DNA from 4 places in the Pantoea sp. NSTU24 genome. Region 2 is predicted to be linked to each of the others. Evidence: predicted binding sites of a transcription regulator. Region 2 holds the regulator's gene; each other region holds the start of a gene.
The links. The regulator PhoB, encoded in region 2, activates phosphate uptake and scavenging genes when phosphate is short. The targets are predictions, from matches to a motif close to CTGTCATAAAACTGNCNNAT.
Positions count from the first base shown of each region.

Region 1: a site for PhoB is predicted at 970-989, ahead of ugpB (sn-glycerol-3-phosphate ABC transporter substrate-binding protein UgpB). Genes of this name have one in related genera too.
Region 3: a site for PhoB is predicted at 932-951, ahead of pitA (inorganic phosphate transporter PitA). Genes of this name have one in related genera too.
Region 4: a site for PhoB is predicted at 4,902-4,921, ahead of opgB (phosphatidylglycerol--membrane-oligosaccharide glycerophosphotransferase). Genes of this name have one in related genera too.

Region 1 covers NZ_JBKIWZ010000001.1:2,967,500-2,973,595, reverse strand. The annotation lists gene livF (high-affinity branched-chain amino acid ABC transporter ATP-binding protein LivF) at 1-696, shown strand, start outside; gene ugpB (sn-glycerol-3-phosphate ABC transporter substrate-binding protein UgpB) at 1,083-2,399, shown strand; gene ugpA (sn-glycerol-3-phosphate ABC transporter permease UgpA) at 2,455-3,342, shown strand; gene ugpE (sn-glycerol-3-phosphate ABC transporter permease UgpE) at 3,339-4,184, shown strand; gene ACLHDD_RS14220 (sn-glycerol-3-phosphate import ATP-binding protein UgpC) at 4,186-5,259, shown strand; gene ugpQ (glycerophosphodiester phosphodiesterase) at 5,256-5,999, shown strand; gene ACLHDD_RS14210 (DUF2756 domain-containing protein) at 5,996-6,096, opposite strand, start outside.
Region 2 covers NZ_JBKIWZ010000001.1:313,248-319,343, forward strand. The annotation lists gene ACLHDD_RS01430 (AAA family ATPase) at 1-635, opposite strand, end outside; gene sbcD (exonuclease subunit SbcD) at 632-1,831, opposite strand; gene phoB (phosphate response regulator transcription factor PhoB) at 2,029-2,718, shown strand; gene phoR (phosphate regulon sensor histidine kinase PhoR) at 2,733-4,046, shown strand; gene ACLHDD_RS01450 (PstS family phosphate ABC transporter substrate-binding protein) at 4,066-4,986, shown strand; gene ACLHDD_RS01455 (cobalamin-independent methionine synthase II family protein) at 5,150-6,096, shown strand, end outside.
Region 3 covers NZ_JBKIWZ010000001.1:3,019,330-3,025,425, forward strand. The annotation lists gene ACLHDD_RS14450 (NAD(P)/FAD-dependent oxidoreductase) at 1-858, opposite strand, end outside; gene pitA (inorganic phosphate transporter PitA) at 1,103-2,605, shown strand; gene uspB (universal stress protein UspB) at 2,641-2,976, opposite strand; gene uspA (universal stress protein UspA) at 3,393-3,830, shown strand; gene rsmJ (16S rRNA (guanine(1516)-N(2))-methyltransferase RsmJ) at 4,085-4,855, opposite strand; gene prlC (oligopeptidase A) at 4,864-6,096, opposite strand, start outside.
Region 4 covers NZ_JBKIWZ010000001.1:3,779,355-3,785,450, forward strand. The annotation lists gene ACLHDD_RS17900 (PLP-dependent aminotransferase family protein) at 85-1,533, opposite strand; gene ACLHDD_RS17905 (GNAT family N-acetyltransferase) at 1,634-2,347, shown strand; gene opgB (phosphatidylglycerol--membrane-oligosaccharide glycerophosphotransferase) at 2,526-4,817, opposite strand; gene ACLHDD_RS17915 (tautomerase family protein) at 5,040-5,429, opposite strand; gene ACLHDD_RS17920 (LysR substrate-binding domain-containing protein) at 5,529-6,096, shown strand, end outside.

The DNA of each region.
Region 1 (6,096 bases), 2.7 Mb from region 2:
ACCATTGAAAACGTCAGTGCGCACTATGGCAAGATTCAGGCGCTGCATAACGTCAGCCTCTCAATCAACCAGGGCGAGATCGTCACCCTGATCGGGGCCAACGGCGCCGGGAAAACCACGCTGCTGGGGACGCTATGTGGCGAACCGCGCGCGACCCAGGGCACCATCACCTTTGATGGCAAAGCCATTACCGACTGGCAGACGTCGCGCATTATGCGTGAGGCTATTGCCATCGTGCCGGAAGGACGCCGGGTCTTTTCACGCATGACGGTGGAAGAGAACCTGGCGATGGGCGGCTTTTTTGCCAGCCGCCAGGAGTATCTGACACGCATCCGGCGTGTCTATGAACTCTTTCCGCGTCTGGATGAGCGTAAAATCCAGCGCGCCGGTACGATGTCGGGCGGTGAGCAGCAGATGCTGGCGATTGGCCGTGCGCTGATGAGCCAGCCGCGCCTGCTGCTTCTGGATGAGCCATCGCTGGGGCTGGCACCGATCATTATTCAGCAGATTTTCGACACCATTGAGCAGCTGCGCAGCGAGGGGATGACCATCTTCCTGGTCGAGCAGAATGCCAATCAGGCGCTGAAGCTGGCGGATCGGGGTTATGTGCTGGAGAACGGGCATGTGGTGCTCGAAGACACCGGTGCCGCACTCCTGTCCAACGAAGCCGTCCGCAGCGCGTACCTCGGCGCTTAACCTTTAGAGGCCTGGCTTACTTGCCATTTCGACACCGGGCAGTGCCAGCATTCCTCACGGACTTCAGTACGCTCCGGATGCTGTGCGCCCGGTGCCGGACTGCCTGCGCCGCCGACGGCCCTGAGTGACGGTGAGGATGGCCTGATGGGCGTGATTTAAAACCTCAGTCAGGCCTTTTCAGCTTCCGGTCGCTTTGCAATTTATGTCACTAAAAACTGGCAGCGTGGGCGTTTTGCCGCCGCGCGGCCAGCGTCCTCTTTTCCTCAATAAAGCCTGTCATCCGTCTGTCATCTGCCTGTTATTAATCCGTCATTTTTCCGTGTCATGTTACTTCGCGAACCAGAAATCCGTGATTTCACGCGTATTTACCTGCACAGGAAAACTTTATGTCCGTCGTTACCTTTCGTCGTAGCCTGATGAGCGCGCTGCTCGGTCTGGCGATCAGCGGCCAGGCGCTTGCCGCTACTGAGATCCCTTTCTGGCACTCCATGGAAGGCGAGTTAGGCAAAGAAGTCGATTCGCTGGCACAGCGATTTAATCAGACCCACCCCGATTACAAAATCGTTCCGACCTACAAAGGTAACTACGAGCAGAGTCTGGCCGCCGGGATTGCGGCAGTGCGCAGCGGTAAAGCGCCTGCGGTGCTGCAGGTCTATGAAGTCGGCACGGCAACCATGATGGCTTCTCAGGCAATCGTGCCGGTGCATCAGGTGTTCAAAGATGCGGGCATCCCCTTCGACGAGAAGCAGTTCGTGCCTACCGTGGCGGGATATTACAGCGACAGCAAAGGCCAGCTGATCTCTCAGCCGTTCAACAGCTCGACGCCGGTGCTCTATTACAACAAAGACGCTTTTAAAAAAGCGGGCCTGGACCCGGACCAGCCGCCGAAAACCTGGCAGGCGCTGGCGACGGATGCCGCCGCACTGCGTAAGTCGGGCATGAGCTGCGGCTACGCCAGTGGCTGGCAGGGCTGGATCCAGATTGAAAACTTCAGCGCCTGGCATGCCCTGCCGGTGGCGACGAAAAACAACGGATTTGACGGGCTGGATGCGGTTCTGGAATTCAACAAGCCGGTGCAGGTTCGCCACATCGAACTGCTGGAAGCGATGAACAAAAAAGGGGACTTCACCTACTTTGGCCGCAAGGATGAGTCCACCGCCAAGTTCTACAACGGTGACTGCGGCATCACGACCGCCTCCTCAGGATCGCTGGCCGATATCCGCCATTACGCAAAATTTAACTTCGGCGTGGGCATGATGCCGTATGACGACACCGTGCCGGAGGCGCCGCAGAACGCCCTGATCGGCGGTGCCAGCCTGTGGGTAATGAAAGGCAAGGATGCGGCAACCTACAAAGGCGTCGCCGAATTCATGCAGTTCCTGGCTAAGCCGGAAATCGCCGCAGAGTGGCACCAGAAAACCGGCTACCTGCCGATTACCACCGCCGCCTACGCGCTGACGAAGCAGCAGGGCTTCTACGACAAAAATCCGGGTGCGGATATCGCCACCCGCCAGATGATGAACAAGCCGCCGCTGCCGTTCACAAAAGGGATGCGTCTGGGCAACATGCCGCAGATCCGTACCGTGATCGACGAGGAGCTGGAAAGCGTCTGGACCGGTAAACAGTCGCCGCAGAACGCGCTGGACAACGCAGTGAAGCGCGGCAACGCACTGCTGCGCCGCTTCGAACAGCAGGTGAAATAATCTCTCCTTGCGGGCCAGCCCGGGCTGGCCCGCGCTTTCTGACGCCAGGTACGCCATGTCTTCATCCCGTCCGGTCTTTCGCACCAGCCTGTTACCCTATCTGCTGGTGCTGCCGCAGCTGCTGATTACCGCCATTTTCTTTCTCTGGCCCGCCGGTGAGGCGCTGTGGTATTCGCTGCAAAGCCTCGATCCCTTTGGCATTTCCAGCCGCTTTGTCGGACTGGAAAACTTCAGGCGGTTGTTTGCCGATCCCTATTATCTCGACACCTTCTGGACCACCCTGAAATTCAGCGGAATGGTGACGGTGTTCGGTATGCTCTCGTCTCTGCTGCTGGCGGCGCTGGTGGACTATGTGGTGCGCCTTCGCCGCCTCTATCAGACGCTGCTGCTGCTGCCCTACGCCGTCGCGCCGGTGGTGGCGGCAGTACTCTGGATGTTCCTGTTTAATCCCGGGCTGGGCCTGTTCAGCTACCTGCTGAACTACCTCGGCTACAACTGGAACTATGCGCAGAACAGTGGGCAGGCGATGTTTCTGATTGTGCTGGCGTCGATCTGGCAGCAGATGAGCTACAACTTCCTGTTTTTCTTTGCCGCCCTGCAGTCGATCCCGAAATCGCTGGTGGAAGCCGCCGCGATTGACGGCGCGGGGCCGGTACGCCGCTTTTTCAACCTCTCGCTGCCCCTGATCGCGCCGGTCAGCTTCTTTCTGCTGGTGGTCAACCTGATCTACGCCTTCTTCGACACGTTCCCGGTGATCGATGCCGCAACCGGCGGCGGACCGGTGCAGGCGACCACGACGCTGATCTACAAAATCTATCGCGAAGGCTTTACCGGACTGGATCTCTCCTCATCTGCGGCGCAGTCAGTGGTGCTGATGCTGCTGGTGATCGGGCTGACGGTGATCCAGTTCCGCTTTGTCGAACGTAAGGTGCAATATCAATGATTGAGAATCGACGCGGGCTGGATCTCTTCAGCCACATCGTGCTGGTACTGGGCGTGCTCACCATCCTGTTTCCGCTCTATGTCGCTTTTGTGGCGGCCACGCTGGATAACGCGGCGGTCTATCAGGTGCCGATGACGCTGGTGCCCGGTACACATCTGTGGCAGAACATCTCACGCATCTGGACCCACGGCGTCAACGGCAACGGTCCGGCGTTTGGCCTGATGCTGCTCAACAGCATGATCATGGCGCTGGGGATCACGTTCGGCAAAATCACCGTCTCGATGCTGTCTGCGTTCGCGCTGGTCTGGTTCCGTTTTCCGCTGCGTACGCTCTTTTTCTGGCTGATCTTCGTGACCCTGATGCTGCCGGTCGAAGTGCGTATTTTCCCTACCGTGCAGGTGATCGCTGACCTCAACCTGCTCGACAGCTACAGCGGCTTAACCCTGCCGCTGATGGCTTCTGCCACGGCCACCTTCCTGTTCCGCCAGTTCTTTATGTCGTTACCGGATGAGCTGGTGGAGGCGGCGCGCATCGACGGTGCCAGTGCCATGCGCTTCTTTATCGACATCGTTCTGCCGCTGTCCAAAACCAATCTGGCGGCGCTGTTTGTGATCACCTTTATCTACGGCTGGAACCAGTATCTCTGGCCGCTGCTGATCATCAATGACGCCAGCCTGGGCACGGCGGTAGCGGGAATCAAAAGCATGATCTCCACCAGCGGTTCGCCGACCCAGTGGAACGAAGTGATGGCGGCAATGTTATTAACCCTGATCCCACCGCTGATAGTGGTGTTAGTCATGCAGCGTGCCTTTGTGCGCGGCCTGGTTGAGAGTGAGAAATAAGATGGCAGGCGTAACCCTTCAGGCAGTAACCAAATCCTACGATGGCAAGAATCAGGTCATCCAGCCGCTGAACGTCACCATCAATGAGGGTGAATTCATGGTGATGGTCGGCCCCTCCGGCTGTGGTAAATCCACGCTGCTGCGGATGGTCGCCGGGCTGGAGCGCGTCAGTTCCGGGGATATCTACATCGACAACCGTCGCGTAACGCAGGAAGAGCCGAAAGATCGCGGCATCGCGATGGTGTTTCAGAACTATGCGCTCTATCCCCACATGACCGTAGAGCAGAACATGGCCTATGGCCTTAAAATTCGCGGTATGGGCAACGCGCAGATCCGCCAGCGGGTGCTGGAAGCGGCGCGCAGCCTGGAGCTGGATCATCTGCTGATGCGCCGGCCGCGCGAACTCTCCGGCGGACAGCGCCAGCGGGTGGCGATGGGCCGCGCCATTGTGCGCGAACCGGCGGTGTTTCTGTTCGATGAGCCGCTCTCTAATCTCGATGCCCGCCTGCGGGTCCAGATGCGGCTGGAGCTGCAGCAGCTGCATCGTCGCCTGCAGACGACCAGTCTTTATGTGACGCACGATCAGGTTGAGGCAATGACGCTGGCGCAGCGGGTGATGGTGATGAACAAAGGCATCGTGGAGCAGATAGGATCACCGGCCGAGGTGTATGAACGTCCCGCCAGCCAGTTTGTGGCCTCGTTTATCGGCGCGCCCGCCATGAACCTGCTGAAAGGGCAGCTCAGCAGCGACGGCTCGCGCTTTAATCTCGACGCCTCACACGCGCTGCCGCTCAGCGACATGAAAGCGAAGTGGGCTAACCGATCCGTGGTGCTGGGCATCCGGCCCGAACATATCCGTCAGAGCAGCCGCGAGCAGGGCGGGTTGCCACTGCGGGTTGAAACGCTGGAGATGCTGGGCGCCGACAATCTGGTGCATGGCCGCATTGGTGAAACGCCGCTGGTGGTACGCTTACCCCACAGTGAACGGCCCCAGCCTGGCACGACGCTGTGGCTGCATCTGCCGGCAGATGCGTTACACTTCTTCGATTCAACCCATGGAAAGCGTCTGGAATGAGCACACAACACTGGCCTTATCCCCGTATCGTCGCCCATCGCGGTGGCGGCAAACTGGCACCGGAAAATACTCTGGCGGCGATCGACACCGGCGCGAAGTATGGTCATCAGATGATTGAATTTGATGCCAAACTCTCGGCGGATGCGCAGATCTTCCTGCTGCATGATGACACGCTGGATCGCACCAGCGACGGCTGGGGCGTAGCGGGGCAGCTGCCGTGGGAGAAACTGTCTCAGCTTGATGCGGGCAGCTGGTTTGGCAAAGCATTCTCGGGTGAAAAGCTGGCGCGGCTGGATGCGGTAGCGGCCCGTTGTCGCCAGTATCAGATGATGGCGAACATCGAAATCAAACCCACGACCGGCAGCGATGCCGAAACCGGGCGGGCCATTGCTCAGGCCGCCGCGATCCTGTGGCAGGATCAGACGCCTCCGTTGCTCTCCTCCTTCTCTTATGAGGCGCTGGAAGCCGCGATGCAGGCCGAGCCGCAGCTGCCACGCGGACTGCTGTCACACAGCTGGGACCCGGAATGGCAGGTGAAAACTGCCGCGCTGGAGTGCGTCTCGATCCACCTGAATCACCATGTGCTGACTGAGGAGCGGGTTGCCGGACTCAAAGCCGCTGGCCTCAGAATTCTGGTCTACACCGTCAACAGCCCGGATCGCGCCAGAACGTTGCTCAGATGGGGCGTGGATGCCATCTGTACCGATGCAATCGACATCATTGGCCCCGATTTCAGCTAGTTCTGATTCGGGCTCTGCGTCTGCGTCTGATTACCCGGTTGTGTGTCGATGACCCGCTGCCGGGCACTGTCGCGCTGTTCCTGCATTTTACGCTGCA
Region 2 (6,096 bases):
AGTGCCATCGCGCCCGCCTGACTGCGCAGCAGATCCAGCTGGGTCTTCGCCTCTTTGTGGCGCTCATAGATCGCGGTGGAGATCAGGCCGTAGATCTCCGTGCCGGTCAGCTCCTCCAACAGTTCGGCGCGTTCGCTGGCCTTTGCGTTGAGAAAGGCGGCGAACTGCCCCTGAGAGAGCATCATCGAGCGGGTAAAACGCTCAAAATCGAGCCCGGAGAGGGTTTCGATCAGCTTAAGCTTGTCGCCAACCTTATCGGCGACAATCACGTTGTCGGCGCAGCGCGCCAGCTCCACGCGCGGCGCCTGAAGCTTGCCGTCAGCGGTGCCGCGTGCACGGTTCTGACTCCAGAAGGCGCGCCAGGCTTCGCCTTTGATCTCAAACTCCACTTCGGCCAGGCATTCCGCGCTGTCGCGGGTCATCAGCGCATTCTGGCTCTGAGATATCGCCCCCAGGCGTGGTGTCTGGTGATAGAGCGCCAGGCAGATGGCGTCCAGCAGGGTGGTTTTACCGGCGCCGGTAGCACCGGTAATGGCGAACAGACCGTTGCTGGCAAAAGGTTCGGCACGGAAGTCGATGAACCATTCACCGCGCAGGGCATTAAGGTTTTTGAACCGGAGCGTGAGGATCTTCATTGGGTCTCTTCCATGGCGGCCAGCGTCTGGCGGAACAGGGTAGTCATCTCGTCGATCTGTGTGTCATCCAGCGCTTCATCCAGCGCCAGGCGGCGGGCGAAGACCTCTTCCACCTTCAGCTCATTCAGGGTTTCATTGTCGAGCCGCGCCAGACTCTGCTGCCGCTGTTCACGGCTGCGGCGCAGAAGCAGAACCTCCACCGGCAGCGCGGCGGTCAGGCTCTCGACCTGCCGCTGCAGGTCGCTGAGATACTCCTGGGTGGTGACCTCAATGTCGAGCCAGATGGGCTTCGCCTGCGGATCCGTGCTGAAGGTATTGAGCTGGTCGGCAATCTGCGCCAGCGATCCCTTCAGCATCCGCATCGGCTGCGTCTGCGGCACCACCAGCGGCGTGACGGATTGCAGGCCGCTGGCCGCGAGCTCCAGCAGAAAGACGCTTTTTTCGCTGCCCAGTTCATCAAAACTCAGCGGAATCGGCGAGCCGCTGTAGCGGATATGCTCGCTGCCCGCGACGCGCTGGGCGCGGTGGATATGCCCCAGTGCAATATAGTCAGCTGCCGGAAAGGCGCTGGCGGGGAAGGCGTCCAGCGTACCGATATAGATGTCGCGCACCGAATCGCTCTGGCTGACGCCGACGGTAGTGAGATGGCCTGTCGCGATGACTGGCAGCGCATGGCCCAGCGCCTGTGCGGCGGCGAAACGCTGCTGATAGTGACTGGCGATCGCCTCCAGCAGCGAGGTCTGCTTATCCCGGCCCGACTGGCCCGCCCGGCTGCGCAGGATATCGCGCGGACGCAGATAGGGGATGGCGCACAGCAGCGCGCCCGGTTCGCCCTGGCGGGTAGTGAGCAGCAGCACGTCGTCATTTTCCTGCGGCGTGGCGATCACCCGCGTATTAAGGCAGGCGAGCAGTTCACGCGACTCATTCAGCGTGGCCACGGAGTCGTGGTTGCCCGCCAGCACGACCAGCTGGCAGCCCGTGGGCTGCAGCGCCACCACAAAGCGGTTGAACATCTCGCGGGCATAGCTGGGCGGCGTTCCGGTGTCGAACAGATCGCCCGCGATAATCAGCGCATCCACCTGATGCTGTTCAATCTGGATCAACAGCCAGTCGAGAAACGCCTGATGTTCCGCCGCCCGGCTTTTGTTATAGAAGAACTGCCCCAGATGCCAGTCCGCAGTATGAATAATGCGCATGATAAATCCCTGCCGTTGTGATTCGCCCGGCGATTATACGGGCTCTGCGGCCAAAGCAAAAAAATGTCGTGGCCCTGTCATAAATGATTTTCAAGCAGGTTACAGGCAGGTTATGTTTTTCATAAAAGTGTCACAAAACTGACGCATAATGGCGCCGCGAATCTCAGTGACAGCCGTCATAATCTGCAGGAGTAATAATGGCTAAGCGCATTCTGGTTGTGGAGGATGAAGCCCCCATCCGCGAAATGTTGTGTTTTGTTCTGGAGCAGAACGACTATCAGCCGATTGAGGCGGAAGATTATGACAGCGCCGTGGGCAAGCTGATTGAACCCTGGCCCGACCTGATTTTGCTGGACTGGATGTTACCTGGCGGCAGTGGTATCCAGTTTATCAAACACCTGAAACGCGAAGCGATGACGCGCGATATCCCGGTGATGATGCTCACTGCGCGCGGCGAAGAGGAAGATCGGGTTCGCGGGCTGGAAGTGGGCGCCGATGATTACATCACCAAGCCGTTTTCACCGAAAGAGCTGATGGCGCGAATTAAAGCGGTGATGCGGCGTATTTCGCCAATGGCCGTGGAAGAGGTGATTGAAATACAGGGGCTTAGTCTGGATCCCTCTTCACATCGCGTCATGTCCGAAAGCACGCCACTGGAGATGGGCCCCACCGAATATAAGCTGCTGCACTTCTTTATGACCCACCCGGAACGGGTTTACAGCCGCGAACAGCTGCTCAACCATGTCTGGGGGACCAATGTCTATGTGGAAGATCGCACGGTCGATGTTCATATTCGCCGTTTACGTAAAGCGCTGGAAGTCTCCGGCCACGATCGCATGGTACAAACCGTTCGTGGAACAGGGTATCGTTTCTCTGCCCGCTACTAAACGGAGCTGTTACCGTGCTGGAACGCCTCTCCTGGAAGAGATTACTCGCAGAACTGCTGCTGGCCTGCCTGCCCGGGCTGCTGCTGGGCCTGCTGTTCGGCGGTCTGTCCTGGTGGCTGCTGCTGAGCGTGCTGACGGTGCTGTTGTGGCATTTTCACAATCTCATGCGGCTGTCGCACTGGCTGTGGCTTGACCGGACCATGACGCCGCCCACCGGGCGTGCCAGCTGGGAGCCGCTGTTTTATGGCCTCTATCAGATGCAGCTGCGAAACCGGCGGCGGCGGCGTGAACTGGGTAATCTGATTAAGCGCTTCCGCAGCGGGGCCGAGTCGTTGCCGGATGCCGTGATTCTGACCACCGAAGAGGGGACCATTTTCTGGTGCAATGGACTGGCGCAGCAGCATCTTGGCCTGCGCTGGCCGGAAGATAATGGCCAGAATATCCTCAACCTTCTGCGTTATCCGGAATTCTCACGCTACCTCCGTCAGCGTGATTTTGATAAGCCGCTGACGCTGGTACTCAACAACAAACTGCACATGGAATTTCGCGTGATGCCCTACAGCGAGGGGCAGTGGCTGCTGGTGGCGCGCGACGTCACGCAGATGCATCAGCTGGAAGGGGCCCGGCGCAACTTCTTTGCCAACGTCAGCCATGAATTGCGCACACCGCTCACGGTGCTGCAGGGCTATCTGGAAATGATGAATGACGCGGTGATGAGCGAGCCTTCACGCAGCAAGGCGCTACACACTATGTCGGAGCAGACACGGCGGATGGACAGTCTGGTTAAGCAGTTGCTGACGCTGTCACGTATCGAGGCCGCGCCGGCCATCGATCTGAAAGAGAAGGTGGATGTGCCGGTGATGCTGAAACTGCTGCAGCATGAGGCGGCAACGCTGAGCGGCGGACGCCACGAGATTCATTTCCATACCGATCCTCACCTTAAGGTGTTCGGCAACGATGAGCAGCTGCGCAGCGCCATCTCCAATCTGGTTTACAACGCCGTCAATCACACGCCAGCAGGCACGCGAATTGATATCAGCTGGCTGCGCAGCAAGCAGGGGGCGACCCTGCGGGTGTGCGACAACGGGCCGGGTATTGCGCCAGAGCATATTCCACGGCTGACCGAGCGTTTCTATCGCGTCGATAAAGCGCGTTCCCGGGCAACCGGCGGCAGCGGACTGGGGCTGGCGATAGTGAAACATGCGCTGAGCCACCATAACGCGCGGCTCGACATCACCAGCGTGCCGAACAGCGAGACCTGTTTTACCTTTACGCTGCCAGCAAGGTTGATTGTCAGCGGCGTGATGCAGGAGAATGCCGTTCATTAATCGCTGCCGGATCGTCCTGATGCGCTTCCTTCTTTTACTGATTGTGACTCTGCTGCCGGGGCTGGCGGTCGCCCAGCCCGGCGCGCTCGCCGGCAACCTCAGCAGTGTGGGGTCTGACACGCTCGGCTATCTGATGACGCTATGGAGCGAAGATTTCAGCCGTCAGGTGCCAGGCGTTAACGTGCAGGTGCAGGCCTCCGGCTCTTCGACCGCTCCGACCGCGCTGGCAGCGGGGGCGGCGCAACTCGGGCCGATGAGCCGCCCGATGCAGGCCGATGAACGTCGGGCCTTTGAGGCGCGCTACGGCTATCCGCCGCTGGCCGTACCGGTGGCGATGGATGCGCTGGTGGTGGTAGTCAATCAGCATAATCCGCTGCAGCAGATTGCGCCGCGTCAGCTCGACGCCATCTTCTCGGTGACGCGTCTGTGTGGCGCGCGCGATGTGCCGCTGCGCTGGGGCGACCTTGGTCTGACCGGGGCGCAGTGGCGCAGCCGCCCGATCCAGCGCTATGGCCGCAACTCCGCTTCGGGCACCTGGGGATTTTTCAAGCAGCAGGCGCTCTGCCGGGGCGATTTTCGCAGCGACGTGGCGGAGTTTCCCGGCTCTGCTGCGGTGGTACAGGCGGTTGCCGGCAATGCACGCAGCATCGGCTATGCCAGTTTCGGCTTTCACCTCAGCGGCGTAAAAATAGTGGCGGTAACCAACGATCAGGGGCAGGCGATCGTTCCGGACGCCGACGCCATCCGCAGCGGCCGCTACCCCTGGGCGCGTCCGCTCTATCTCTACGTTAATAAAGCGCCCGGTAAGCCGCTGCCGCCGCTGGTGGCGGCCTTCCTGCAGCAGGTGCTCTCGGTTCAGGGACAGCGGCGTGTCAGCGAAGCGGGTTATCTGCCGCTGTCGGAAAGCCAGATCGCCCAGGCACAGGCTTCCCTGAAATAGTCTCAAACATGAATTAATTTCATCATCACTGAATTTTCTTCAGTTGCAGCCGCGCCGCGCGCGTGCCACTCTGCGCTCAGACGTTTAGCCATCCAGATGGCTGATCATATCAGAATGCAACTATTTCCTGCCGTCATTACCGGCAGGCGAGAAAGGAGTGATCATGCAAAGAGAAACGGCCCCATTCCGTGCCGACACCGTCGGCAGCTTCCTGCGACCTGCCGCCATTAAACAGGCGCGCGAACAGTTTTCAGCCGGTGAGATCGATGCCGCTGCACTGCGTGAGGTTGAAGATGCGGCGATTCGTGATGTGGTCGCGAAACAGCGTGAAAATGGCCTGAAGGTAGTGACGGATGGCGAGTTTCGTCGCGGCTGGTGGCACTTCGACTTCTTCTACGGCTTGCAGGGCGTTGAGCGTTATGAGGCGGAGCAGGGCATTCAGTTCAATGGCGTTCAGACCAAAGCGCATGGCGTAAAAGTGGTCAGCAAGCTGGGCTTTCCGGCCGACCATCCGATGCTCGACCATTTCCGCTTCCTGCAGAGCATTGCCGGCGATGCGGTGCCGAAGATGACCATTCCCAGCCCCAGCGTGCTGCACTTCCGTGGAGGCCGCAAAGTCATTGACGCGGAGGTTTATCCGGATCTGGCGGATTACTTCAGCGATCTGGCGCAGACCTACAAAGCGGCTATCAGCGCGTTTTATGACGCAGGCTGCCGCTATCTGCAGCTGGACGACACCGTCTGGGCTTACCTCTGCTCTGAGGATCAGAAACGCGATATCCGGGCGCGCGGCGACGACCCGGAACAGCTGGCGCAGATTTATGCTCAGGTGCTGAATACCGCGCTGGCAGATAAACCTGCCGATCTGACCGTGGGCCTGCATGTCTGTCGCGGCAATTTCCGCTCCACCTGGATTTCAGAGGGCGGCTATGGACCGGTAGCGGAGATCCTGTTCGGCAGCGTCAACGTGGACGCCTTCTTCCTGGAGTATGACAACGCCCGCTCTGGCGGCTTTGAGCCACTGCGCTTTATCAGGCCCGGTCATCAGCAGGTCGTACTGGGGCTCATCACCACCAAAGTAGGGGAGCTGGAGGATCCGGCACAGGTGAA
Region 3 (6,096 bases), 2.7 Mb from region 2:
GATCTTCGCCAGACTGTTTTTCAGGCTCAGGTTAGGGTGCGCATTGCGCTGTGCCGTTAGAAACGCCTCCAGTGGTGTGGCGGGCGACAGATCAACCGTAACGAACTCACCCGGCAGCCAGTAGCTGGAGATCTGCAACACTGCCGGGCCGGAGAGGCCGCGATGGGTGAACAACATCGCCTCTTTAAAGCGGGTGCCATCCTGCGCATCAATCGTGGTGTCCAGCGCTACGCCCGACAGCGTCTGCAGCTGCTCCAGCAGCGGTTTGTGCAGCGTAAAGGGCACCAGCGCAGCGCGCGTCGGATAGACGTTCAGGCCGAACTGCTCCGCGATTTTGTAGCCAAACGGCGAGGCGCCCAGGCCGGGCATCGACAGGCCACCACTGGCGATTACCAGCTTCTGCGCCTGAACGGTGCTGCCGTTGAGTTGCAGCGTGTAACCGCTGTCGTCGCGCGCCACGCTGAGCACCTCGCTGCGCAGCCGCAGCGTGACATTGCCGTTATTACATTCGGCCAGCAGCAGATCGACAATCTGCTGAGCAGAATCATCACAGAAGAGCTGGCCCAGGGTTTTCTCATGCCAGGCGATGCCGTGGCGATTCACCAGGTCGATAAAATCCCACTGGGTGTAACGCGCCAGCGCCGACTTACAGAAGTGGGGATTGTGCGACAGATAAGCCGCCGGTTCAGTGTAGAGATTGGTGAAGTTGCAGCGCCCCCCACCAGACATCAGAATCTTACGTCCTGGCTTTTTACCGTTATCCAGCAGCAATACGCGCAGGCCTCGCTGTCCCGCCTGAGCGGCACAGAACAGCCCTGCGGCACCGGCACCAATGATGATAACGTCAAACTGTTCCACTGCGGTTTTACTCACTTAACGGGAAAGGCGCAGATTGTAGTGGTCTGCTCACTGAGACGCCAGCGTCAAAAAATTGCCGTAAATGTGTCATATTGTATCTGACTGATATCTGACCCTTTTTCACCTGCCTGCCTGATCCTTTTACGACGAAAGGCCAAAATAGCACTATATTTTGCTTTCCCATACCGCACGTTGTCGCGGATAATGCGCCGCGTTCATGTCCTCCAAAAATGGCGTAACGTTTATGCTACATCTGTTTGCTGGTCTAGACCTCAGTACTAGCCTGTTATTGGTTCTTGCCCTGCTGTTTGTATTGTTTTACGAAGCAATCAACGGTTTTCACGACACGGCCAACGCAGTTGCGACGGTCATCTATACCCGTGCTATGCGAGCCCAGCTTGCTGTGGTCATGGCCGGTGTATTCAACTTCTTTGGCGTGCTGCTCGGTGGATTGAGCGTGGCTTACGCGATTGTTCACATGCTTCCCACCGATCTGTTGCTGAATGTAGGGTCGGCGCACGGTCTCGCCATGGTGTTCTCTATGCTGCTGGCGGCGATCATCTGGAACCTTGGCACCTGGTATCTCGGGCTGCCTGCTTCCAGTTCCCATACGCTGATTGGCGCTATCATCGGTATCGGTCTGACTAATGCTCTGATGAGCGGAACGTCGGTCGTTGATGCGCTTAACATTCCGAAAGTGCTGAATATCTTCCTCTCGCTGATCCTGTCGCCGATTGTCGGTCTGGTGCTGGCAGGTGGCCTGATCTTTATTCTGCGCCGCTACTGGAGCAGTACCAAAAAACGGGCGCGTATTCACATGACGCCTGCCGATCGCGAGAAGATCGACGGCAAGAAAAAACCCCCGTTCTGGACCCGTATCGCCCTGATTGTTTCGGCAATCGGCGTGAGTTATTCGCACGGCGCGAACGACGGTCAGAAAGGGATTGGCCTGATTATGCTGGTGCTGATCGGCGTGGCGCCTGCCGGGTTCGTGGTCAACATGAACGCCTCCGGTTATGACATCACGCGCACCCGCGATGCGGTCAATCATCTGGAGCAGTACTATCAGCAGCATAATGCGTCGCTGACGCACATCGTCCGGATGGCACCGCCTGAACTGCCAACCCCGGAAGAAGTGCCTGCGGCCAGCCCGGAAGAGTTCCACTGTGACAGTGCACGCGCGTTACAGGCGGTACAGGGTGCACAGGTGCTGCTGAACAATCTGCAAAGCTACGAGCAGCTGACCACAGACCAGCGTGGTCACATGCGTCGCCTGCTGCTGTGTATCTCTGATACCGCGGACAAAGTGGCCCGACTGCCGGAAACCTCCGCAGATGACAAGCGTTTCCTCAGTAAACTGAAGAGCGACCTGCTTGGCACCATCGAGTACGCGCCTGTCTGGATTATTGTGGCCGTTGCGCTGGCGCTGGGCACCGGTACGATGATTGGCTGGCGTCGTGTTGCCACCACCATCGGTGAGAAGATTGGTAAAAAAGGCATGACCTATGCGCAGGGGATGTCAGCGCAGGTCACCGCGGCGCTGTCGATTGGCATCGCCAGCTACACCGGTATGCCGGTTTCCACTACGCACATCCTCTCCTCTTCGGTCGCCGGAACCATGCTGGTCGACGGTGGCGGATTGCAGAGCCGGACCATCAAGAATATTGCCATGGCGTGGATCTTCACCCTGCCGGTCTGTATTCTGCTTTCCGGTTCGCTCTACTGGATTGCCCTGAAACTGGTGTAATCTCCGCGAAAAAGGGCGACTCAGGTCGCCCTTTTTTAATGCCAGATCGCCAGCCCCACCAGACTGATTACCACCAGCCCGCACAGCGCGCTGGTCAGAATGAACTGCCCCCGCACCCGCTCACAGCGCCGGATAAACTCATCATCATGATGATCAAGATAACGCTTTGCCCAGATATAGGTCACCAGCCGCACCTGTTTGCTCGGCTGGCCGTGAGAAGTGAAAAATCCTGCACCATCGACATACTGATACAGCAGCGGGTCACAGCCCCGCAGAACCGCCAGCAGAGCGCGCAGCGATGAAAAATAGCGCGCCATATTGACGATACACACCACACAAAGAGCCCAGAAAAGCGCAATAGTGCTGATCATCTTGTCTCCCTCCCGGCCGGAATTGCAGCCGCAGACCCCGCGTCATGCACTGAGCCCGCCTGCAGATATCACCAGCCACTGAATCACCGGAATGCTAAAATTTTTCGACCCCTGAGCGGCTGCGAATCGGACCGCCTTTTTTCAGTGTAGGAGAAATCTTTACATTTTTTCCAACGATGATTTTCGTTCAGCGCGAGTAATTTCTGAACAGCCCTGATCGGCTGCACAAGCCAGGCGGACGACGGCAGCATTTACAATGAGAGAAGGCTATACTCAGGAGATAACAACAGAATCACCTGCAACGCAGGCAGACACTTTGGTGGCGCTTATCGCCCGCTCACGCAAAGGATTTTGCTAAGCTGTGACGCGGCGGGAACACCGGATGCCATCCTTAATCTCGTGAAAGGAGTTTTATCATGGCTTATAAACACATCCTGATTGCAGTAGACCTTTCCCCTGAAAGTCAGTTGCTGGTGGATAAGGCCGTCTCGCTGGCGTGTCCGTACGATGCCAGAATTTCCCTGATTCACGTTGATGTGAATTATTCCGATCTCTACACCGGCCTGATTGATGTCAATTTAGGGGATATGCAGAAGCGTATTTCTGAAGAAACCCATACCGCACTGAAAGGACTGTCAGATGCAGCAGGCTATCCGATCAGCGAGACGCTGAGCGGCAGCGGCGACCTGGGGCAGGTGCTGGTGGATGCGATTAAAAAATATGATGTCGATCTGGTGGTATGCGGTCATCATCAGGACTTCTGGAGCAAGCTGATGTCCTCGGCCCGCCAGCTAATCAACACCGTCCACATCGACATGCTGATTGTGCCGCTACGCGATGAGGACGACGAATAACTCCCTTTCACGAAGCCGGCGCTCGCCGGCTTTTTTCATGCCGAAAAAGCCGCTTATTTGCCCGGTGAATACCGGACAGCAAAGGGTAAACACCGCCGCCGGATGACGCCCTGACAGGATTAACGCGCCGCACTGACGCGCTTTATCAGACCTGACTGTCATCACGCCACCCTTATTCTCCGTCGCGCACCAGAACAGGCCTTACTGATAAGGCACAAAAGTATGCCCGATGAGCCGGGCCCCATTCATCCCCGTCACGCCCCCGCGTGAGCCAGCCCTGTCAGAGGCGGATAGATATCAAAACGATGGCTTTTGGTCACGACCGCCGCCTGCGTTTCTACGCCCGCCAGCGGCGGGGCGTAGTCGGGCCGTTTGACCACAATACGCTTCTTCGCCAGCCGGCGGGCCGGCTCCAGCAAGGCATCTGCATCTTCGTCGGGACCGACCAGCGACTGGAATACCCGCATCTCCTTTTTCACCAGCGCACTTTTCTGGCGATGGGGATACATCGGGTCAAGATAAACCACATCGGGCGGCGGCGTAATCTCACCCAGCGCCTGCGCGCTGGCGGCGTGGATCAGCGTCAGCCTTTCACGCAGCCAGGGCCCGATTTCGGCATCCTGATAACCGCGCTGCAGGCCATCTTCCAGCAGTGCCGCCACCACCGGATGGCGTTCCAGCATCCGCACCCGGCAGCCCAGCGCCGCCAGCACAAACGCATCCCGTCCCAGCCCGGCCGTGGCGTCGACCACATCCGGCAGGTAGCTGCCTTTGATGCCGACCGCTTTTGCCACGGCCTCACCGCGTCCGCCACCAAAGCGACGGCGATGCGCCATCGCGCCGGTCACGAAATCGACAAAAATGCCGCCCAGTTTTGGCTCATCACGCTTGCGCAGCTCCAGATGCGTGGCCGTCTGTACCAGGGCCAGCGGCGCGGCGTCATCGTGTTCCAGCAGCCAGCGCTGCGCTAAATGTGATAAGGCGCCGTCTCCGGCGCCCGCTTCATCAAGTAAACAGATTTTCACGAACCGACTTATCCCTGAATGCCGTAATGTTCCAGCATCGCATCAAGCTGTGGCTCGCGCCCGCGGAAACGTTTAAACAGCTCCATCGGCTCTTCGGATCCCCCGCGCGTCAGGATGTTATCCAGGAACGACTGGCCGGTTTCGCGGTTGAAGATGCCCTCTTCTTCGAAGCGGGAATAGGCATCCGCCGCCAGTACGTCTGCCCACAGATAGCTGTAGTAACCGGCAGCATAGCCACCTGCAAAGATATGGCTGAAGGCATGCGGGAAACGGCCCCACTCCGGACCAGGGACGACCGCCACACGGCTTTTCACTTCGCGCAGGGTTTCCAGAATCTGCGCGCCTTTCGCCGGATCAAACTCGGTATGCAGGCGGAAATCGAACAGACCAAACTCAAGCTGACGCAGGATAAACAGCGCCGCCTGGTAGTTTTTAGCCGCCAGCATTTTGTCCAGCAATGCTTTTGGCAGCGGCTCGCCTGTTTCATAGTGACCGGAGATAAACGCCAGCGCGTCAGGTTCCCAGCACCAGTTTTCCATGAACTGACTTGGCAGCTCGACCGCATCCCACGGTACGCCGTTGATGCCGGAAACGCCTGCCGCTTCGATGCGGGTCAGCATGTGGTGCAGACCGTGCCCAAACTCATGGAACAGCGTAATCACTTCGTCATGCGTAAACAGCGCCGGTTTGCCTTTTACCGGGCGGTTAAAGTTGCAGGTCAGGTAGGCTACCGGTTTCTGCAGGCTGCCATCGGCTTTGCGCATCTGGCCTACGCAGTCATCCATCCAGGCCCCGCCGCGCTTGTGCTCACGCGCGTAAAGGTCAAGGTAGAAGCTGCCACGCAGTTCGCCGGTTTCATCAAACAGATCAAAGAACTTCACGTCCGGATGATAAACCTCTACGTCGGTACGCTGCTTCGCCGTGATGCCGTAAATACGTTTTACGACCTCAAACAGGCCAGCGACGGCACGCTCTTCCGGGAAGTAAGGGCGCAGCTGCTCATCACTGATGGTATAGAGATGCTGCTTCTGTTTTTCACCGTAATAGGTGAGATCCCACGGATTGAGCTGCGTCACGCCATGCTCTTTCTGCGCAAATGCGCGCAGCTGTTCCAGCTCTTTTTCACCCTGCGGACGGGCGCGCTCAGCCAGATCGTTGAGGAAGTCGATGACCTGAGACGGGCTCTGTGCCATTTTGGTTGCCAGCGATTTATCGGCGTAGGAGTCAAAGCCCAGCAACTG
Region 4 (6,096 bases), 3.5 Mb from region 2:
TTTTAGCGCCACCCTCTGGTTTTGCGGCGTCACCCGGCGGGCTGTGCTATACCTGTTAATCCACGCCGCAGATTCCACATCGGGTTAACCCGGCCAGTCCAGTAACCGGCCCAGCAGGCGCGTGGCCGCCGTGATTTGCGTGTCGCTGCTGTTGCCATAGCCCATCACCAGCCCGGTTCGCGCCGGTTCAGACAGATAAAAGGCCGAGAGTGCCGAAGGCGCGAAACCCGACTGAAGCAGTCTGCGGGCGATGGCCTCGTCATCCCGCTGCGAATCGAGCGGCAGCACCAGATGCATACCGCTTTCACCGCCCAGCAACGGCACGGCCCGCCCCGCCGCACGCTGCAGTTCACTGCGCAGCCATGTCTGACGCTGACGGTAGAGACGACGCATCTTGCTGAGGTGACGGCGATAATCCCCATTCAGAATAAAGCGTGTCAGCGCCAGCTGTTCCAGCCGGTTTCCGCCCCGCAGCAGCTGATTGAGTGCCGGACGCAGACGGCTGACGAGTGACGTGGGCAGCACCATGAAACCAATCCGCAGCGCAGGAAACAGTGTCTTACTGAAAGAGCCGAGATAGATAACCGGTGCATTGCCGCTCATGCCCTGCATCGCCGTGATGGGTTCACCGTGATAATGGAAGTCACCATCGTAATCATCTTCAATAATCCAGGCCTGCTGCTGGCGCGCCGCCGCAATCAGTGCCAGACGTCGGGCGGCGCTCATGACTGCACCGGTAGGGTACTGGTGCGTGGGCGTGGTGTAGATGAGACGGGGTGGCGTCAGCGCCCAGTCGGCTGGCCGGGGGGCCATACCCTGATGATCGGTCGGAATCGGCACCATGTTCAGTTCACCCGTCCGGAACGCCGCTCTGGCACCCCGATAGCCTGGCTCTTCGAGCCAGCCATAGTCGCCCGGATTGGTCAGCAGGGCGACGCACAGCATCAGCGCCTGCTGCGTTCCTTCGGTAATGACAATCTGTGCGGCATCACAACGCACCCCGCGTGTGATACGCAGCTGCTGCGCCAGCACGGCCCGCAGTTCGGGCTCGCCGGACGGATCGCCATAACCGAGCCGCTGCGGTGACGTCTGGCTCATGACCTGACTCATCGCCCGTCGCCAGGCCGCCATCGGAAAGTGGTTAAGGGCCGGGATGCCAGGTCGCAGAGGCAGTGCGCCGCTGTCGATCCATGGACTGTGTTGAAAGGCGTCAATCCGGTTTGCCAGGGGCCAGCTGTCGGGCATCGTCTCCTCCGCCTCTCTGACAGGCAGCGCCAGCGGGCTGACGCGGCTGCCCTGTCTGTCGCTGGTGAGATAGCCCTCTGCCTGCAACTGTGTCCAGACGTTAAGCACGGTATTGCGCGACACACCCAGCTCCAGGGCCAGCTGCCGGGTGGCTGGCAACCGTGAACCGGCCGCCAGCTGTCCCTGTAAAACAGCCTGTTTTATGCGCTGATAAAGCTGCTGCTGCAGCGTCGTTCCGGCCGCCGTCGTTAAGGGCGCCAGCAGCAGGGTGGAGATCTCTGACGTCATGGTCTGCTCACGTGGATCTATGAATTCTACTGATTGTGGTACTTTTTAACCTGCCAGGGTAGTGGCAATCTGCTGACATCATCCGCAGCCGGGAGGCGATATGTCACAGCAGATCAATGAATATGGACAGCCAGTGGGGGCGTCTTTACCTGACTGGCAACCTCGTCCTGTACCGGAACATCAGGTTTTTACCGGCGAGAGCTGCCGGCTGGAACCGTTCAGTCTGGCACGGCATGGCGACGAACTGTTTGCATGCTGGTCCCTGGCGGAAGATGGCCGCGACTGGACATATATGTTTATGGGGCCGTTTAACGATCAACAGGCGTGGCTGGAGTATGCGCGTCAGCTCGAAACCAGCCGCGATCCGCTGCATTTCGCCGTTATCGATCTGGCTACGGAGCAGGCGATTGGCACGCTGTCATTAATGCGCATTCAGCCTGAACATGGCGTGATGGAGGTCGGCCATGTCGCCTTTTCACCGAGGCTGAAACAGACCCGGATGGCAACGGAAGCCCACTTTCTGCTGATGCGTTATGCATTTGAGACGCTGGGCTACCGGCGCTATGAGTGGAAATGTGACAGCTGCAATGCCCCCTCCCGCAAAGCGGCAACACGTCTCGGTTTCCGCTATGAAGGGGATTTCCGTCAGACCATTGTTTATAAAGGGCGTTCGCGTGACACCAGCTGGTTCTCCATTATCGACAGTGAATGGCCGCAGGTGAAAAGGGGACTGCAGCGCTGGCTGGCGGAAGATAACTTTACGGCTGACGGTCAGCAGCGCGAAAAGCTGGAGGCGCTGCGCAATCGGGGCTGATCGGCCGCAGGCTATCTGTCAGGACAGCTGCCAATAGGATGGGGGGGCGCGCCTTGCTGAAAAATATCGATGACAACCGGTAATGCGCAGCGGCGTGCGGTGCGCGTCGCAATGGTTTGTGGCAGGCAGGGCCTCACGCCTCTGCGATCGTCCGCAGGGGCGTGAGACGGAAAAGGCGTTAAGACTGCGGTACGATTTTAATTTCCACCATGCCAATGCCGAGTCTGCGGGGATCCTGACCCGTAATATTGCCGGTGTTGCTCAGTTGCGGTTCAGGCGGGGCAATCACCAGCTGATGACTGGCACCGGGATTGTCAAAATGCAGGGTATGGGTGGATAGCTCCTCGCCCAGCGACAGCAGTTGCTCCTGATCGCCAACCCGGACCGGAATCGCCCGGTGTGCGTTAGCGCCGTAGGCGCGTGCGGTGATCACCAGATCAAACTTCGCCGGCAGCGCATCGACATAGTCGATCCGTACCTCGGGCGCGAGATTGGCGTTGGACCAGCGTCCCCAGCTCTCAGGCCGGGAGATGCCGCTGAAGCTTTTCACGCTCTCCGGTGCGCCCGGCACGTCGAGCCTGAAGCTGTCGGCGCTGTAACGAATGTTGTTATCTTCCACCCGGATTAGCGCCAGATTCTGCTGGTAGCGCGCTTCTGTGACGGGGCCTTCCGGGAACTGCACTTTTCCTTTCCACTGCGGTTTATCGACAAGCGTAACCGATGGCGTGCCGCCGGGCTGCCCCATCGCCACACAGAGATCGCCGGAGAGCGCCAGTGAAGGCTGCCAGAGTCGCGCCATTTTAAAGCAGCGATCCACCCAGACGAATTTATCATCGAGGGCAAAATCGGCGAGCTGATAACGCAGCGGGGCGGAGTATTCGCCCTCTGGCATCGGCTCAACATGTTTGTCGCTGATGCGGAACAGGATCGGCAGCTTAAAGGTGGTGCCGGAGAAGCTGAAGGTATTCTTTGCCTTATCTATCGTGAAGGTGTCCATCTTCTTCGGGAAGTTCCACAGCTGAATAATATCGGGCTTCCAGCTCGACACCTTGCTCTTCATATCGTCGAACTGGGTCGAGAGCGAAAGCGAGGAGAGGCTGCTGCGGCCCAGGCCAATCGCATTGTCGCCGCCCAGAATATCCAGCAGGGTAGCGCCGTTATCCAGCGTGCTGCGCTTTGCCTCCATCAGTTCCGCCTGCGGCTTGTCACCCCGGATTACCATGAACAGATTGCGGCGTGGCTGCTTAATCAGCCAGGGGTGCGCCGTATTGTTCATGGCCAGATGATCCGAACTCACCACAATCACGGTGTTCCGGAACCACGGCGATGCTTTGATACGATCAATCAGACGCGCAACGTGCTCCTGCGAACAGGCGACGGCGCTAAAGGACTGATTGGGTTTGCCCTCCATGCTGTAGCTTCTGCGCGCACAGCTGCGCGAAATAAATCCGTCGGGATGATGGGTATCAACGGTCAGCGTAAACAGCGCAAAGGGCTTACCGGCTTTTGAGAGTTCCTGATACTTCTCAAAGACTTCGTCCAGTACCGTATCGTCGTAATAGCCCCAGTTATTGCGGTACGCCGGATCGGCGACACGGCTTTTCAGCTCCTGCGAGCCATAGAGGTTTTTGGGATCAAAACCGTGGGATTTCAGGAAAATATCCTTACCGGCAAAGCGCAGATCGGCACCCTGAATAAACCAGTTTTCGTAACCTGAGTTTTTCAGGATGTCGCCCAGACAGACATTCTGCGGATAGAAGCTGGAGAGCGAGGCCGATGCATTGCCGTCAAACGGCGCAAAGAGCGGAATACCGCATTGTGAGGCGACCATGCCCGCAATGGTGTAATCGGTGCCCGGCAGCTGTTCGGTCTGGCTGAAGTCAATGCTCTGCGCTTTCTGACGGTTCAGTTCCGGCGCTAAACCCGGGAAAGCGGTGGCGTCGAAATAGGTGCGCTCCAGGCTCTCACCATAAATGTAAACCACGTTGAGGTGCGGCTTCTCAATGTGGTTGCGCGGCACTTTATAAAAGTTATCGAAGTCAGAATCGGCCAGCTGGGTGTGTGACACCACCAGTGTGGCGACCTGCCGAAAGGCGGGTGTCGTCTGAACCGAACCCAGCGCACAGACCGCTGCCAGCAGCGACCAGCCCAGATGATGCGGACGCTTACGCCGCCGCAGGATCCACGACAGCAGACAGAACAGCAAAAACAGCACGATAATCAGGCCAATCGCCGGCACCACATATTTACTGACGCCCGCGCCGGTCAGACTGTTGGTGAGGGTATAAAGCACCGCATCATTAATGCCGTCACCGGTAAAATAGTTGCTGGCATACAGGGTGGCATTCAGAACAACGAATAGCACCAGCAGAAGAAGAACAAGTATGAACCAGAATTTATTACGCCCGGCTTTACAGGAATAGATTGCAATAGCGGCCAGAAATAACGCGACGGACACCAATTCGGACAACGGAAAATCCTCTCTCTACAGGCTACGCGAGGCGTCGCGCAACCGGCCACCTTCGTGGGATGGTTTTTCGACAATCTATATGGGCTGTCATCAGGCTGCAACATATCCGGTCCGATTTGTGCAGTGATGAACAGATTGGCTGAGGGTCATTTAAGAAGAGAGGTTATCAGGCGTGACGGTGGCTGACGCGCACCGTCAATCGCGCAGGGATCAGGCCGCTTTTCAGAGTTTGCCGGTGAGATACTGCGCTTCGCCATCGGCAAAGCTCCAGTCACCTTTATCGTTAGTAATAAAGCTGATCATCAGGTCATTGCCCTGAACGCCACAATGCTCACGCAGCTCCCGCGCCAGTTCGGCCATAAAATGCTGTTTCTGCTCAGTGCTGCGCGGGCTGGTATAGACCCGGACCATCACCAGATTGTCACTGCGGCTGAATCCCAGCCCGGTATCCTGGAAGACCATCTGATAACGCTTGTTTTCCTGAACAATCTGGTAGCGGTCGCGTTCCGGCACCTTAAAGGCGGTAAGCACGGCACGGTGCGCCGCATCCAGCAGAGTACGCACTTCTGATTCTGAACGGCCTTCAATCACATCAAATTGCAGCAGCGGCATAGCAGAGTCCTCATTGGGGGTAAGCACCCTATGGTGACCACTTTATCCGGCGGGAAAAAGCGCGTAGCCTGAATTGATTATTCATTATAGTGAACAATGATGGCAGAGATGAAAACCGATACGCTGTGGGAGCATCTGCACTGGCTGACCGTGCTGGCCGATCAGGGCAGCTTTACCCGTGCGGCTGAGCGGCTCGGCGTCAGTAAAGCAGCAATGAGCCAGAAAATTAAAGAGCTGGAGGCGCAGGCTGGTGTGCTGCTGGTGCAGCGCACCACGCGCAGCGTCCGGCTAACCTCGGCGGGCGAAAAGCTGGTGGAAGAGCTGCGCGATCCCTTTACCCGCATCGAACAGAGCTTTTTCAGCGTGCGCGACAGGGCAGGGCCGGTACGTGGTCTGGTGCGCATCACTGCGCCAGTGGCCTTTGCCCGTCAGCAACTGGTGCCGCTGATTGGGGAGTTTTTGCGTGACTATCCTCAGGTTCGTCTGCAGCTGGATGTCACCGATCGTCTTGTCTCGCTGAGTCATGAGGGCTATGACCTGGCGATCCGGCACAGCGACACGCTGCCGGAAACACATGTGGCGCTGCCGCTGTGTGAAACGCAGACGTTGCTGGTCGCCTCCCCCGCTTATCTCAGGGCGCAGGGCGTTCCGCAGTGCCCGCAGGATC